2 regions of the Roseateles sp. GW821-FHT09H10 genome follow, and region 1 is predicted to be linked to the other one. Evidence: riboswitches for the same ligand, from Rfam matches in the RefSeq annotation. Region 1 holds a riboswitch; the other holds the start of a gene.
The links. A riboswitch is a leader RNA that binds a small molecule or an ion and turns the genes downstream of it on or off. The one in region 1 is predicted to bind glycine.

Region 1 (7,522 bases):
GCCGCGTCGAAGGCGTGGCCAAGGTCGATGTGGGTGGCATGACGACGCGTGAAGTGCGCATCGACCTCGACCCCATGCGCCTGCGCGCCTACAGCGTGACGCCGGCCGAGATCGCCAAGGCCCTGGCCGAGGCGAACGCCGACCAGCCGGTGGGCCTGCTGTCCGACTCGACCGCCGACGCCATCCTGCGCGTCGAGGGCCGCGTCAAGGACCCCAAGGCCTTCGGCAACATGATCGTCGCCCGCCGCGGCAGCCTGGCGCTGACGCTGAACGACCTCGGCACCTTGGTGGAGCGCGAGCGCGAGCAGGACAGCATCGCCCGCATCAACGGCCAGCCGGCCGTCAGCTTCAACATCTTCAAGCAGCAGGACGCCAACATCGTCAAGACCGGCGAGGCCGTCAAGGAGGCGATGGAGGAGCTGCGCAAGGTGCTGCCCAAGGACGTCGAGCTGCGCCTGATCTACGCCAACTCCGACTTCGTCAAGGGCTCGCTGACCGGCCTCAAGCACACGCTGATCGAAGGCGCGCTGCTGACGGTGGCCATCGTCTTCCTGTTCCTGCACAGCTGGCGCTCGACCATCATCACGGGCCTGACCCTGCCCATCGCCGTCATCTCCAGCTTCATCGCCGTGCAGGCCTTCGGCTTCACGCTGAACTTCATGACGATGATGGCGCTGAGCCTGTGCATCGGCCTCTTGATCGACGACGCCATCGTCGTGCGCGAGAACATCGTGCGCCACGTGGCCATGGGCAAGGATCACCGCACGGCGTCGTTTGACGGCACCAACGAGATCGGCCTGGCCGTCATGGCGACGACCTTCGCCATCTGCGCGGTGTTCGTGCCCGTTGCCTTCATGGGCGGCATCATCGGCAAGTTCTTCTACCCCTTCGGCATCACCGTCGCGGTGGCGGTGATGGTCAGCCTCTTCGTCAGCTTCACGCTGGACCCGATGCTGTCCTCGGTCTGGCATGACCCGAACAACGAGCGCGTCAAGCGCATCCCCGTCATCGGCCATGCCATCCGCGCCACCGACTGGTGCATGGACCGCCTGCACAGCACCTACGAGCGCCTGATCGACTGGGCCTTCTCCGGCCGCCGCTACCGCGTCTTCGTGCCGCCGATCCCGGCCTATGGCCGGCCCTTCGATGCCGACGGCAAGCGCAACAAGGCCGCCAAGCGCGTGCTGCGCTTCGCGACGCTGACGCCGCGCGGCCTGGTCATGTGGGGCGCCTTCGCCAGCTTCGTCGCCGCACTGGCCCTGGCACCCATGGTGGGCAGCGAGTTCGTGCCCGAGACGGACAACGGCTTCACCCAGGTCAACCTGCGCATGCCGGTGGCCTCCAGCATCGAGCGCGGCAGCGCCAAGGTCGCGCAGATCGAGGAGATCCTCAAGAACTACCCCGAGATCAAGACCGTCTCGACGGTGGTCGGCAGCACCGGCGAAGGCCTGTCCACGGGCCGCAACCAGGCCGCGCTGAACATCTCCCTGACCGATCGCAGCGAGCGCAAGCGCACGCAGAAGGAAGTCGAGGATGCCATCCGCGCCGACATCGCCAAGATCCCCGGCATCGAGGTCAGCGTCGGCTTCAACCGCCCGATCTGGATCACCATCCTCGGCAGCGACCCCGAGGTGCTGACCCAGGCCGCCACCGACCTGGTCGAGAAGATCAAGAAGATCCCCGGTGCCGTCGACGTCGACACGACCGTCAAGCCCGGCCTGCCCGCGTTTGCCGTGCGCCTGAAGGACTCGGCCATCCGCGAGCTCGGCCTGACCGCGCCGCAGATCGCCTCGTCGCTGCGCGCCTATGTGAACGGCGAGATCGCCACCTACTGGACGACGCCCGACGGCAACCAGGTCGAGGTGTTGCTGCGCCTGCCGCGCGACCAGCGCGAGCGCATCGAGCAGATGGCCAAGCTGCCTGTGGCCTTCTCCAGCACGGGTGCGCCCATCACGCTGGACCAGGTCGCCACCATCGAGCCGGTGTTCAACCCCGAGGTGATCCGCCGCGAGAACCTGCAGCGCCGCGAGGCCGTGTTCGCCGGCGTCCAGGGCCGCCCGGGCGGCGACGTCAACGCCGATGTGCAGAAGCTGATCAAGAACACCCAGCTGCCTCCGGGCACCAGCTTCAAGGTGGACGGCGCCGGCAAGCAGCAGGCCGAGGCCTTCAACGGCCTGCTGGCGGCCATGGCCCTGGCAGCGATCTTCATCTACATCGTGCTGGCCAGCCAGTTCGGCAGCTTCCTGCAGCCCCTCGCCATCATGGTCAGCCTGCCGCTGGCGCTGATCGGCGTCATGCTGGCCCTGCTGCTGTGGCGCTCGACGCTGAACGTGTTCTCGATGATCGGCCTGGTCATGCTGATGGGCCTGGTCACCAAGAACGCCATCCTGCTGGTGGACTTCGCCAACCATGCCCGCAAGGCCGGCGCCACGGTGGCCGAGGCCCTGCGCCAGGCCGGCCTGATCCGCATGCGTCCCATCATCATGACGACGGCCGCGATGATCTTCGGCATGCTGCCCATGGCCATCGCGCTGAACGACGGCGGCGAGATCCAGGCGCCGATGGGCCGCGCCATCATCGGCGGCGTCATCACGTCGACGCTGCTGACGCTGGTGGTCGTGCCGGTGCTCTACAGCTATCTGGTGCGCGACAAGAAGCCCGTGACCAAGGCTGTGGAGCAGGGCGGCTCGACGCTGCCGCTGCACGGCATGCCCGGCGCGATGCCGGCGGACAAGGAATAAGACAGATCTCCCTCGAGCGCGCTCCAGCGCCCCGGGCCGACCACGCAAGTGGTCGGCCCTTTTTACTTGCGCGTGCCGGCCATGCAAGTGGCCGGCCCTTTTTCATTGGCGTCAACCGCGGCAAAGCCCTGTGCGAGTAAACCAGGATGCGGTGCCGAATGGCGGCCTCCTAGCATCCGCCTCGACATCCCAGGAGAGCGCGTTCAGCCCGGTTCACACAATGAACCCCTGAGCGCCGCCGAAGGCGCAACCTCCCATGCACGCTCAGGCCCCGAACTGGTTTGTCACAGGAGCCGACACTGGAGAGCGGGACGGCGCGGATCAACACCGCGAACGCCCCCACCGAAGGAGCAAATGCCGCAGGCGCACACCACGCCGGGGCACGAATCTCTCAGGTACCAAGGACAGCGGGAGCGGCGCGGAACCCTGGCGAGGCCTTTGGCCTTGCCGAGGGGTTTTCGTGGTCGTTCAACAGCCGCTGGAGTCGCTGACTCACTGACACCACCCACTCACACCCCGCTGCCGTCGTGACGGGTCCGGCGCACTCGCGCCAGGTCGCCACACGCCCCTCACCGAAGCCGTTCAAGTCGACATCACCCGTCGACGTCGCGGCGTCGGCGCCGAGATCTCTGCCGCCACGAAGAACCGTGGCGCCGCGAGAGGCCCGGCTCTTCTTCGAACCCACGAAACGGAGACCCTGGATATGCGAACTGATCGAGATTCGACCCTGCGACTGCGCAGAGGTATGGCCCTGCTGCTGTCGGCACTGGCCCTCGTGGCCGCGCCGATGGCCCAGGCACAGAGTGCTGCCGTGGCGCGCATCAAGGCGCCCGACCACAGCGACCGTGCCGGCGCCCAGGCCGCCGCCGAGCAGGGCCTGGCCGACTATGTCCAGCGCAAGCAGCAGCAGGGCGGCGCCGGTGCCACGGCCTTCGATCTCGTGCGTGCCGGCGATCTGGCCAGCACGCGCATCGCTGGCGGCTTCGAGGTGCACACCATCGCGCCGCAGGACGTCGTCGCGGCCCGCAGCGAGTTGCGCCATATGGTGCAGGCCAGCGGCATCTGGCGCTTCTTCGTCAAGGTGGGCGCCAAGCCTGTCGGCCTGGTCACCGTGCAGCGCATGGACGGGCGCTGGCAGGCCGTGTCCTTCGGCGGCGCGGGGCTGGCCCAGGAACTGTCCGAGCTGATGGCCGAACACGCCGACGTGGGTGCCGAGCGCCAGCGCTTCATCCGCGTGCACCAGGCGCAGACCGACCTGCTGGAAGTCGTCTCGCCCAGCGACCTGCAGGCGCGCTATGCGCCGCTGGCTTCGGCCCGCGCGGCGCTGTCGTCCGACGTGACCGCCAAGGCCACGGCGCCCAAGCTGCTCGACACCTATGAGCTGCTGGAGCCGCTGCGCAATGCCGTCAAGCGCAACAGCAATGGCCAGAACTGAAGCCGTGATGCCCAAGCACTTCAAAGGAACAGGAGCCCCCATGTCCTTGCAACTGAAGCAGGTCTTCGCCGGCCTCGCCATTGCCCTCGCGCTGCCGCTGGCCCAGGCGCAATACCGCCAGCTCAACGTGCCCACCACCATCCAGGAGCACAGCCAGTGGTGCTGGTCCAGCTCCAGCAAGGCGGTCATCGGCTTCTACAAGGCCGCACCGTCCCAATGCAGCATCGTCAACTGGGCCTTCGGCATCAACTACGCCTGCGGCAACGGCAGCTTCAACTGGAACAGCTACGCCAACCAGCCCAATGCGCTGTATGGCAGCGGCGGCAGCGTGCAGAACATCCTGTCCAACTGGGGCGTGCCGACCTATGCCTACACCTACGCCTCGTCGTGGAATTCCATCGTCAGCGACATCAACGCCAACAAGCCCTTCGTCATCCGCTTCGGCTGGACCAGCGGTGGCGGCCACATCATGGTCGGCACCGGCTATGAGGTCTGGAATGGCTACAGCTACGTCACCTACATGAACCCGTGGCCGGGCGAGGGCAATTCGGAGGACCTCTACAACTGGATGGTGTCCGCCAACGACCACAAGTGGACGCATACCTTGCGCGTTCGTTGACCCCTCGCCCAGTCTTGCCCGCTGAACGCGAGGCAAGCCCGGTCGGTCTTGCAGACCGCGCTGCGGCAGATGCCGCAGCTCTTCGTCAGGCACAGGCCGTCCACCGGACGCCCTGTGTCCGGCCTCAGCCCCCGAGGGGACGGCGATGCTTGCCGGATCGACCGGCACGCACATCGCCCGACGGGCCGGCTAGGGAGCGGCCCGGCGCTCGGCCCGAAAGGCGTATGCCATGAACCACTGATTTGATCTGACCTTATTTCATCGTTGCAGGAGAGTGCCGGGCCGCGAGGTGCCGGCCGCCGAAGGCGCAGCCTCCCATAACCGCTCAGGCCCCCGTACTGCAACGACCCAATCGCCGTCTGGAGAGACGCCCTCACAAGGGGCGCACCGAAGGAGCAAGGCCCGCGGCCACCACGCCGCGGGCTCAATCTCTCAGGTAACAAGGACAGGGGGAGCGGCAACCGCGTCACAGATCGCTGTGCTGCGGAGCTCTTCTGGAGTCCATGCAATGAAAGTCATCGTCCTCGGCGCCGGCCTGCTCGGCGTCACCTCTGCCTATTTCCTGCGCCAGCAGGGTTTCGACGTCACGGTCGTCGACCGCCAGGCCGCGCCCGGCGCCGAAACCAGCTTTGCCAATGGCGGCCAGATCTCGGTCAGCCATGCCGAGCCCTGGGCCAATCCCAGCGCGCCCTGGAAGGTGCTGAGCTGGCTGGCGCGCGAAGACGCGCCGCTGCTGTTCCGCCTGCGTGCCGACGCCCAGCAATGGCGCTGGGTGCTGCAGTTCCTGCGTGAATGCTCGCCCTGGCGCACCCGCCGCAACATCGAGCAGATCGTCAAGCTCGGCAGCTACAGCCGCCAGGTGCTGCAGGCCCTGCGCGAGGCCCGCGGCCTGCGCTACCAGCAGCGCAGCCAGGGCATCCTGCACTTCTATACGAGCCAGCGCGAGTTCGAGAGCGCTGCGGCCCCCACGGCGCAGATGCGCGAACTGGGCTGCGACCGCCGCATCATCACGGCCGACGAAGCCGTGCGCATCGAGCCCGCGCTGCGCCATATCCGCCCGCAACTCGCCGGCGCCACCTACACGGCGGAAGACGAGTCGGGTGACGCCAATGCCTTCACGCGCGAGCTGGCGGCCCAGTGCGCGCAGGACGGCGTGCGCTTCCTGTTCAGCCACGCGGTCACGGCGCTGCGCGAGGTGGACGGCAAGCTAGACCATGTGGAAGTGACGGATGCCGACGGCCAGTTCCAGCGCCTGCGCGCCGACGCCTATGTGCTGGCCCTGGGCAGCTTCAGCACGGCCCTGGTCGAGCCGCTGCGCATGCGCCTGCCCATCTACCCGGCCAAGGGCTATTCGGTGACGATGCCGGTCAAGGACGAGGCCTTTGCCCACCAGGTCTCGCTGACCGACGATGAATACAAGCTGGTGTTCTCGCGCCTGGGCGACCGCCTTCGCATCGCCGGCACGGCCGAGCTCAACGGCTACGACCGCGACCTGAACCGCGTCCGCTGCGAGGCCATCGTGCGCCGCGTCGAGCAGCTCTTCCCGGGGGCGGGTGATGTGGAGAAGGCCAGCTTCTGGACCGGTCTGCGGCCCGCGACGCCGTCCAACGTGCCCCTCATCGGCCGCTCCCGCCTGGCCAATCTCTTCCTGAACACGGGCCACGGCACGCTGGGCTGGACCCATGCCTGCGGCTCCGGCAAGTCGGTCGCGCGCATCGTGGCGGGCTTGAAGCCGGAACTGGACTTCGCCTTCATGGGCGCCTGATCTCCCCCAGCGCTGCGGCGCTTTGGCCGGCTGCTTCGGCGGCCGGCCTTTTTTCAGCTTCCCTGTTGGTCGCCGGTTCCCGGTGATGGCCGTTTTCCTGTGGGCCTATTGGGCTTCAAATGAGAATCGTTCTTGATAGCATGCCGCCGACGCCACCTACCGAGAGACCTCCATGCAGCGCCGCCACCTTCTTTGCATCTCCCTGACCCTCGCCAGCCTGGGTGCCGGCGCGCAGCCGGCCAAGGAGGCTGTCCTCAACATCTATTCGGCCCGCCACTACCAGACCGACGAGGCCCTGTACGCCAACTTCACCAAGCAGACCGGCATCAAGATCAACCGGCTGGACGGCAAGGAGGAGGAGCTGGTCGAGCGCATCCGCAACGAGGGTGCGGCCAGCCCGGCCGATGTGCTCATCACCGTCGACGCCTCGCGCCTGGAAGTGGCGGACAACCTGGGCCTGTTCCAGCCCGTCAAGTCCGCCGCGCTGGAGGCCCGTGTGCCGGCCGGCCTGCGCACGCCGACCTGGTTCGCCTTCTCGACGCGAGCCCGCGTCATCGTGCACAACAAGGCCGCGGTCAAGGCCGACTGGGTGCAGACCTATGAAGACCTGGCCGACCCGCGCCTGAAGGGCCAGGTCTGCGTGCGCTCGGGCTCGCACCCCTACAACCTGTCGCTCGGCGCCGCGCTGATCGCCCACAACGGCGAGGCCAGGACCGAGGCCTGGGCCAAGGGCCTGGTGGCCAATTTCGCGCGCGCACCCAAGGGCGGCGACACCGACCAGCTGCGCGCCGTGGCCGCCGGCGAATGCGGCGTGACCATTTCCAATACCTACTACCTGGTCCGCCTGATGCGCTCCACCAAGCCGGAGGACCAGGAGGTCGTCAAGGCGCTGGGCATCGTCTGGCCCAACCAGAAGAGCTGGGGCACGCATGTGAACATCTCGGGCGCCGGCGTGCTCAAGC
Region 2 (7,522 bases), on a different contig from region 1:
AGCTTGAAGTTGAAGCGTGCATAGCCCCAGCGCCCGGCCAGGTTGTCACCATAGCGCAGGTCGGAGGTGCTGTACTGCTTGTAGCTCAGCAGATAGGTCGAGTCGAAGCTCAGGCCCAGCCGGCCCAGCGGGTTGCTGAACTGGCCGTTCATGCTCCAGTCGATGCCGCTGGTCTGGGTCTTGGCGAGGTTCTCGAACTGTCCGCTGACCAGGCTCAACCGGCCCGCCAGCGGCTTGTACTTGGCCACCTCGGCCGCATTGACAAAGGTCGGGTCGTTGTTGAAGTTGGGGGCGCGCACGATGGTGCCGGCGGGCTGCTGGGCCTCGGCGCCGAGCAGATCGGCCGTGCCCTTGGTGCCGATCTCGTTGGTGCGGGTCACGGCGTAGTAGTCCAGCGTCGTGCTGAAGGCCTTGAAGGGCTGGAAGGCCAGGCCCAGGTTGACGATGCGCGAGGTCTCGGGTTTGAGGCCGGGGTTGTTGCGCACCACGCTGGCCACGCCGCGGCGGCATTCGTCGATGTTGTCGGCGCGGGCCTGCAGCAGGGTCTTGTTGGGGTCGCTGTCGGGCAAGGCATTGGCCTGGGCGATCAGGTCGCGGATCAGCGCGCTGGCGGCGTCGCAGCGCTTGGGGTCGCTGACGCCGTTGTCGAAGGCCGATTTGCTCGACGTGGCGCTTTCGGTCAGGTTGGGCGCGCGAAATCCCCCTTCCACCGAACCACGCAGCATGAACTCGGGCATCAACTGGGCACGCAGCGCCAGCTTGGGCGAGAAGTGGGCGGCAAAGCCCGGGAACTTGTCGAGGCGGCCGGCGAGCTGGGCGTTCAGCTGCCGGGTGACGGGCAGGTCAGCCTCGACGAACAGGGCGCTGAAGCTGCGGCCGGCATCGGCGCGAACGGTGCCCAGGCCGACGATGTCGCCCGAGCCGGACAGGGCGTCCGGCGCGATCTTCATGCGCTCGTGGCGCAGCTCGAAGCCGGCCGCGAGATTGATCGCCCCGCCGGGCAGGCGGCCATATTCGCCCGACACCTTGCCATCGAGGAAGGTCTGGGTGACCTTGGCGTCATAGCCGATGGAGGGGAAGAGCTTGTCCAGCACGGCGGCGCTGTTGGCCTGGCCGATCTTGTAGCCGTTGGGCTTGTTGAAGAAGTCGGCGTCCAGCACGTCCTTGTTGTAGTCGCCGATGACTTCCTTGAAGCCGCTGTCGCTGATCAGGCCACGCTGGCGCTGGACGGTCCTGCCGCCCATCACGCCGGCGGCGGTCTCCCAGTCCCAGCCGTTCCAGTCGCCCTTCACGCCGGCCAGCAGGCGGTACTGGTCGGTCTGGACATGGTTGGCCTGGCCGTCATCCATGAAGCGGTAGCGGAACTCGACCTCCTCGCCGGTGTGGTTCAGCGGATGCTGGGCCGGCAGGCCGCGGTAGTAGAAGTTGCGGGCCGCGTTGGTGTTGGGGTCGCCCCAGACGACGCTGCCCAGGCCCCAGCCGTAGTAGTTGTGCGCCGCCTGGTAGGTGTTCTTGGTGTTCGAATAAAGCAGCTCGGAGAAGCCCTGCAAATGCTCGGACAGCTTCAGCTTGGCCGAGACGATGCCGCTGACGCGATCGGCCGACGGCTGCACCGAGAAGCGGTCGTAGCGGTCGTACATGCACAGGGTGTTGGACGCATTGAACAGCTTGCAGCCGGCTATCGGGCCCTGGCCGATGATGTTGCCGGGGTAGCTGTAGCTGGACGGCGTGTCGAAGCCCGGCGAGAACTCCTTGTAGGCGGGGTTGCTGTGTTGCAGCACGTCGCGCCAGAAGAAGTCGCCCCGGTGGTAGTAGTCGACGTTGGCGAGGATGTTGTAGCCGTCGCGATCGAAGTTGCCCACGCCGGCCGTGATGGCAGCGGCCTGATCCTTGAACTGCTTGGCCTTCAGCGAGCGCTGGGTGTTGGCGCTGACGGTCAGCCCCTGGAAGCTGCTGCGCGTGACGATGTTGATGACGCCGGCCACGGCGTCGGAGCCGTACAGCGCCGAGCCGCCGCTCTTGAGCACCTCGATGCGCTCGATGGCATCCACCGGCAGCGAGTCGAGGTTGGAGAACACCTCGTTGTAGTCGGCCAGCGGATAGGCGGCGATGCGGCGCGAGTTCAGCAGCACCAGCGTGGACTGCTTGCCCAGGTTGCGCATGCTGGCGCCCGAACCGCCATTGCCGAAGGAGTTGCCGCCGTTGAGGTCGGACAGCGAGTTGTTGTTGAAGCCCGGCAGCGTTTCCAGTAGATCGCGCGTGGTGGCCACGCCGGAACGCTGGATCTCGTCGCGAGTGAGCAGCGTGATCGGCGACGCCGTCTCGTCGTCGATGTTGATGCGCTTGATGCGGCTGCCGATGACTTCGACGCGCTCGATCTGTTCGGTGGGCCGGGGCGCCTGGGCGCTCGCGCTCAGGGGGATGAGGCCGGCCAGGGCGAGGGCGGCGGCCAGCGGCTTCAGGGCATTGGGTTGCATGCGAACTCCTGCAGGAAAAAAGGGCGAACGACTCCACGACGCGGCCGCGAATGCAGCGCCGGATGGCAAAAAAGGGGGGATGGCCGGGCGCGACGGCGCGCTCAGCCCGTGGCAACAGCGATCAGCAAAGGGGGTGCAATGCCTTGCGGCAGCACGACATGGCAGGCTCTCCGGCGCAGTGGTTGAACGACCACGAAACGGCGAGGGGTGGCTGCCCCTTCACTGTTTCGCGCCGCTCCCGCTGTCCCTGGTACCTGAGAGATTCACGCCCCCGGGATGGCCCCGCGGCGCTTGCTCCTTCGGTGGGGGCGTGCGTGGCCTTGTCAGCTCACGCCGCCCCGCTCTCCAGCGTCGGCTCCTGTGACAAACCAGTGTTGGGCCTGAGCGTGCATGGGAGGTTGCGCCTTCGGCGGCGATCAGCAAAGACCGCGCTCTCCTGGGATGTCGGCGTGCACGATAGGCAGCGCCATCCCCTGCCGCCGCCCTGGTTTACGCGAATCGGGTAGGCCCTAGCTTTGCAACAAGGCCTTCACCTGGGCCAAGGCACTGGGGTCGTCCAGCGTCGTCAGGTCGCCCGGGTCGCGCCCTTCCGCCACCGCCTGCAGCGCGCGGCGCAGCAGCTTGCCCGAGCGCGTCTTGGGCAGCAGGGTCACGAAGTGCACGCGCGCCGGCCGCGCCACCGCACCCAGCTGGCTGTCGACATGCTTCATGACCTCGCCTTCCAGCGCGGGCGAGGCCTGGCCCGCGTCGCGCAGCACGGCAAAGGCGATGGCGACCTGGCCCTTGAGCTGATCCGCCACGCCGACAACGGCGACCTCGGCGATGGCCTTGTGGCCCGAGATGCATTCCTCTATTTCTCGAGTGCCCAGCCTGTGGCCGGCCACGTTGATGACGTCGTCGGTGCGGCCGAGGATGAAGGTGTAGCCGTCGGCGTCGCGCGTGGCCCAGTCGAAGGTCGAATAGACCTGACGTCCGGGCACGCTGCCCCAGTAGGTGTTGATGAAGCGCTGGTCATCGCCCCAGACCGTCTGCAGCGCGCCGGGCGGCAGGGGATGCTCGATGACGAGCACGCCCTTCTGGTCCGCGCCTTCCAGCGTCGCACCGGTGTTCTCGTCCAGCAGCTTCACGTCATAGCCATACATCGGCACGCCGGGCGAACCGAAGCGCGTCGGCACGGCCTCGACGCCGGGGATGTGATGGGCCACCGTCAGCAGCGGCCAGCCGGTCTCGGTCTGCCAGTAGTTGTCGATGATGGGCACGCCCAGGCCCTCGGCGATCCAGCGCGCCGTCGGCTCATCCAGCGGCTCGCCGGCGAGAAAGAGCGCGCGCAGGGACGACAGGTCATGGCGCTTCAACAGAGCCGCGTCATGCTTCTTCAACACGCGCACGGCGGTCGGCGCGCTGAACATCACCGTGACCCGGTACTTCTCGACCAGGCTCCACAGCACTGCCGCGTCGGGGTTGACCGGCGTGCCCTCGTACATCAGCGTCGCCATGCCGGCGATCAGCGGGCCGTAGACGATATAGCTGTGGCCGACGACCCAGCCGATGTCGCTGGTGGAGAAATAGGTCTCACCGGCCTTGCCGCCAAAGATCCAGTCCATGCTGGCCGCGAGCGCCACCGCATAGCCGCCGACATCGCGCTGCACGCCCTTCGGCTTCCCCGTCGTGCCGCTGGTGTACAGCGTGTAGCTCGGCGTGTTGGACTCCAGCCAGGCGCAGGGCACGCGGGCACCGGCATGGCGGCGGCGCAGTTCGGCATAGTCCAGGTCGCGCCCGGCGACACGCTCGAAGGGCACGAGGCCGCGGTCCACCATCAGCACGCTGGCGGGCTTGTGCGTGGACAGCGTGAGGGCTTCGTCCAGCAGCGGCTTGTAGGCGATGCGCTTGCCGGCGCGGCTGCCGGCGTCGGCGCTGACGATGAGCTTTGGGCTGGCGTCCTCGATGCGGCTGGCCAGGCTGACCGATGCAAAGCCGCCGAACACCACCGAATGGATGGCCCCGATGCGCGCACAGGCCAACATGGCGAAGGCGGCCTCCGGAATCATCGGCATATAGATCAGCACTCGGTCACCGGGGCCTACGCCCTGGGCCACGAACATGGCGGCCATGGCTTCGACCTCGACCTGCAGGGTGGCAAAGCTGTAGACCTTCTCCTGGCCGACTTCGGTGGACACCCAGATCAGCGCACGGTCGCCGGGCCGCGTGGCCGCATGGCGGTCCACGGCGTTGTGGCAGAGATTGGTCGTGCCGCCGACAAACCAGCGCGCGAACGGCGGCTGGCTGGCATCGCAGATCTGCTGCGGCGGCGTCTGCCAGTCAATGCGCCTGGCCTGCTCGGCCCAGAAGGCATCGCGCGCCGTCAGCGACTGGCTGTGGAATTCGGCATAGGACTTGGTCATGCGGCGAGTGTGAAGCGCGGGCACTGACGTCAGTCTGACCTTTCGCAACAAGTTGGCGTGATGAATTTCAGGGTTTTTACGAAGTTCGCCGTTGGGCGAGCCGGGGTTTGCCCTGAAAATCGCGCGCTTTACGTCCGCATCGATTGACGGTGCCGGGGTGCCCTCATAACCTCCGCGCCGCTGTCCCTCTCCGCTATCGCGACCGCCTGCGGTCCGCCCCTGGTTCCCGGTTTCTTCTCCCGAATGCCCCTGGTGTCTTCTGCCCTGCTGAATCGCATTGCTGCCGCTGGCCTGCTGGCCCTCGGTTGCGCTGCCGCGCAGGCGCAGGGTGTGGCCCAGGCCGCGACGGTGACGCCGCCACCGGGCACGATGGCCGGGGCCTATGGCCAGAGCCTGCAGCAACAGCAGGCGGCCTCCGAGAAGGTCGCGGCCCAGCCCGCTGCAGCCCCCAAAGCCGCCACGGCCCAGGATGCCGTCAGCCGCTTCCTCAGCGAGCGCGGCCTGATGGCCAGCGCCGAGCAAGGCGGGTCATCTCGCCTGCTGGCCAGCGTGCGCGACACGGCCTCCGACCTCGTGCTGTCGGCCATGAACTTCCTCGGCGTGCGCTACACGCGCGGGGGCAACTCGGTCGAGAACGGTTTCGACTGCAGCGGCTTCACCCGCCACATCTTCGAGATGAGCGTGGGCCTGGTGCTGCCGCGCCGCGCCGACGAACAGGCCAAGGACGGCGCCCTGCTTTCCATCCGCCGCGACGAACTCAAGCCCGGTGACCTGGTGTTCTTCAACACCATGAAGCGCACCTTCAGCCATGTCGGCATCTATGTCGGCGAAGGCAAGTTCATCCATGCCCCGCGCACCGGTAGCGCCGTGCGCGTCGAGGACATGCGCGACTCCTACTGGTCCAAGCGCTTCACGGGCGCGCGCCGCGCCGACCTGAAGACCGCGGCAGAGATCCCGGCCGCGCGTTAATTCACGGCGCCGTTCTCGCGCCAGGACTGCGCGAGCAACTCCCCGACCCAGGCCGGCCTGGCCTTCGCCAGCAGCAGCTTCACGCCGCAGCGCCTGGCGCCCCAGAACAGCGGCTCGACCACACCGGTCTCGCGAGCGATCCACGCGTCGCGAGCCGCCTCATCCTTGATGAAGACACGCAGCTCGGCGCCGTCGGGCGTCATCGTCGCGAAGATCCTGCCCTTGGCACCGGGCAGGCGGAAGGACGTCAGCTCGTGGTGCGGCTTCTCGACGGCGCCCGCCAAGGCCAGCGCGAGTTCGCGGGCCTTGGCGGCGTCCATCAGCCGGCGATTCTTTTGGCCACCAGCGTCAGGATCTCGTAGCTCGCGCAGAGTTCGCCGCGCTGGTTGGTGACGGCCACGTCCCAGCCGATGACGCCTTGTGCCGGCTGGTCGTCGCGCGGCGGGCGGTCGATCTTGCGCTTGGCGGTCAGGCGCGCCTGGATGGTGTCGCCGATGGCGACCGGCGTCACGAAGCGCAGGTTCTCCAGGCCGTAGTTCGCCAGCACCGGGCCCGGCGCGGGGCTGACAAACAACCCAGCCGCCGCGGACAGCACGAAATAGCCGTGGGCGATGCGCTGACCGAACGGCGATTCCTTGGCCGCCACTTCGTCGAAGTGCATATAGAAATAGTCGCCCGACAGGCCACCGAAGGCGACGATGTCGGCCTCGCCCACCGTGCGGCGGTGCGTCAGCAGGCTCATGCCCACTTCCACGTCCTCGAAGTAGCGGCGGAAGGGATGGATGTCGCTTTCGGTGACGGTGCCGCCGCGCTGGTACTCGCCGGTGACGGCCGAGATCATCGTCGGCGAACCCTGCACGGCGCAGCGCTGCAGATAGTGCTTCACCGCGCGCAGGCCGCCCAGTTCCTCGCCACCACCGGCGCGGCCGGGGCCGCCGTGCTTGAGCTTCGGGAGCGGCGAGCCATGGCCGGTGTTCTCCAGCGCGGCCTCGCGGTCCAGGATCAGCATGCGCCCATGCCAGGCCGCAAACGTCGGCACGGCTTGCGCGGCCAGGGCCGGCGTCTTGGTGCAGACGGTGCCGACGAGGCTGCCGCGGCCCAGCGTCGCCAGGTGCAGGGCCTCCTCATAGTCGCCATAGGGCAGCAGCGTCGTCACCGGGCCGAAGGCTTCGAGGTGATGGGCGTCACTGGCCGCCGAATCGCGCGCCAGCAGCAGCGTCGGTGCGAAGAAGGCACCGTCGGACACGCCCTCGCCCTTGGGCGCGAAGCCGTCGCGTTCAGACAGCAGCAGCTCGCAGTTCTTGGCCAGCTGGGCCACGCGCTCAGCCACGTCGGACTGCTGGGCCTTGCTGGCCAGGGCGCCCATGCGCACGCCTTCGACGGCGGGGTCGCCCACCACCGTCTTGCTCAGCCGCGCCTTCAATGCCGTTGCAACGGCATCGACGAGCTTGGCCGGCACGATGGTGCGGCGGATGGCCGTGCACTTCTGGCCGGCCTTGGCCGTCGTCTCGCGGGCCACTTCCTTGATGAAGAGGTCGAACTCCGGGTCGTCCGGCGTCACGTCCGGCGCGAGGATGGCGCAGTTCAGGCTGTCGGCCTCGGCGTTGAAGGGAATGCTCTTCTTCAGCAGATTCGGGTGGGCCTTCAGCATCAGCGCGGTGTCGGCGCTGCCGG

Region 2: linked by a shared signal. The riboswitch ahead of AC07OY_RS18365 (TonB-dependent receptor domain-containing protein) and the one ahead of AC07OY_RS26130 (hypothetical protein) in region 1 are both predicted to bind glycine.

The regions. Positions count from the first base shown of each region.
Region 1 is NZ_JBWKOB010000007.1:11,942-19,463, forward strand. It holds gene AC07OY_RS26125 (efflux RND transporter permease subunit) at 1-2,741, shown strand, start outside; glycine riboswitch at 2,922-3,030, shown strand; glycine riboswitch at 3,041-3,149, shown strand; gene AC07OY_RS26130 (hypothetical protein) at 3,445-4,176, shown strand; gene AC07OY_RS26135 (C39 family peptidase) at 4,217-4,795, shown strand; glycine riboswitch at 5,145-5,254, shown strand; gene AC07OY_RS26140 (D-amino acid dehydrogenase) at 5,304-6,560, shown strand; gene AC07OY_RS26145 (extracellular solute-binding protein) at 6,733-7,522, shown strand, end outside.
Region 2 is NZ_JBWKOB010000003.1:597,341-604,862, reverse strand. It holds gene AC07OY_RS18365 (TonB-dependent receptor domain-containing protein) at 1-2,477, opposite strand, end outside; glycine riboswitch at 2,717-2,828, opposite strand; glycine riboswitch at 2,837-2,926, opposite strand; gene AC07OY_RS18360 (propionate--CoA ligase) at 2,987-4,879, opposite strand; gene AC07OY_RS18355 (C40 family peptidase) at 5,132-5,848, shown strand; gene AC07OY_RS18350 (MmcQ/YjbR family DNA-binding protein) at 5,845-6,168, opposite strand; gene paaZ (phenylacetic acid degradation bifunctional protein PaaZ) at 6,168-7,522, opposite strand, start outside.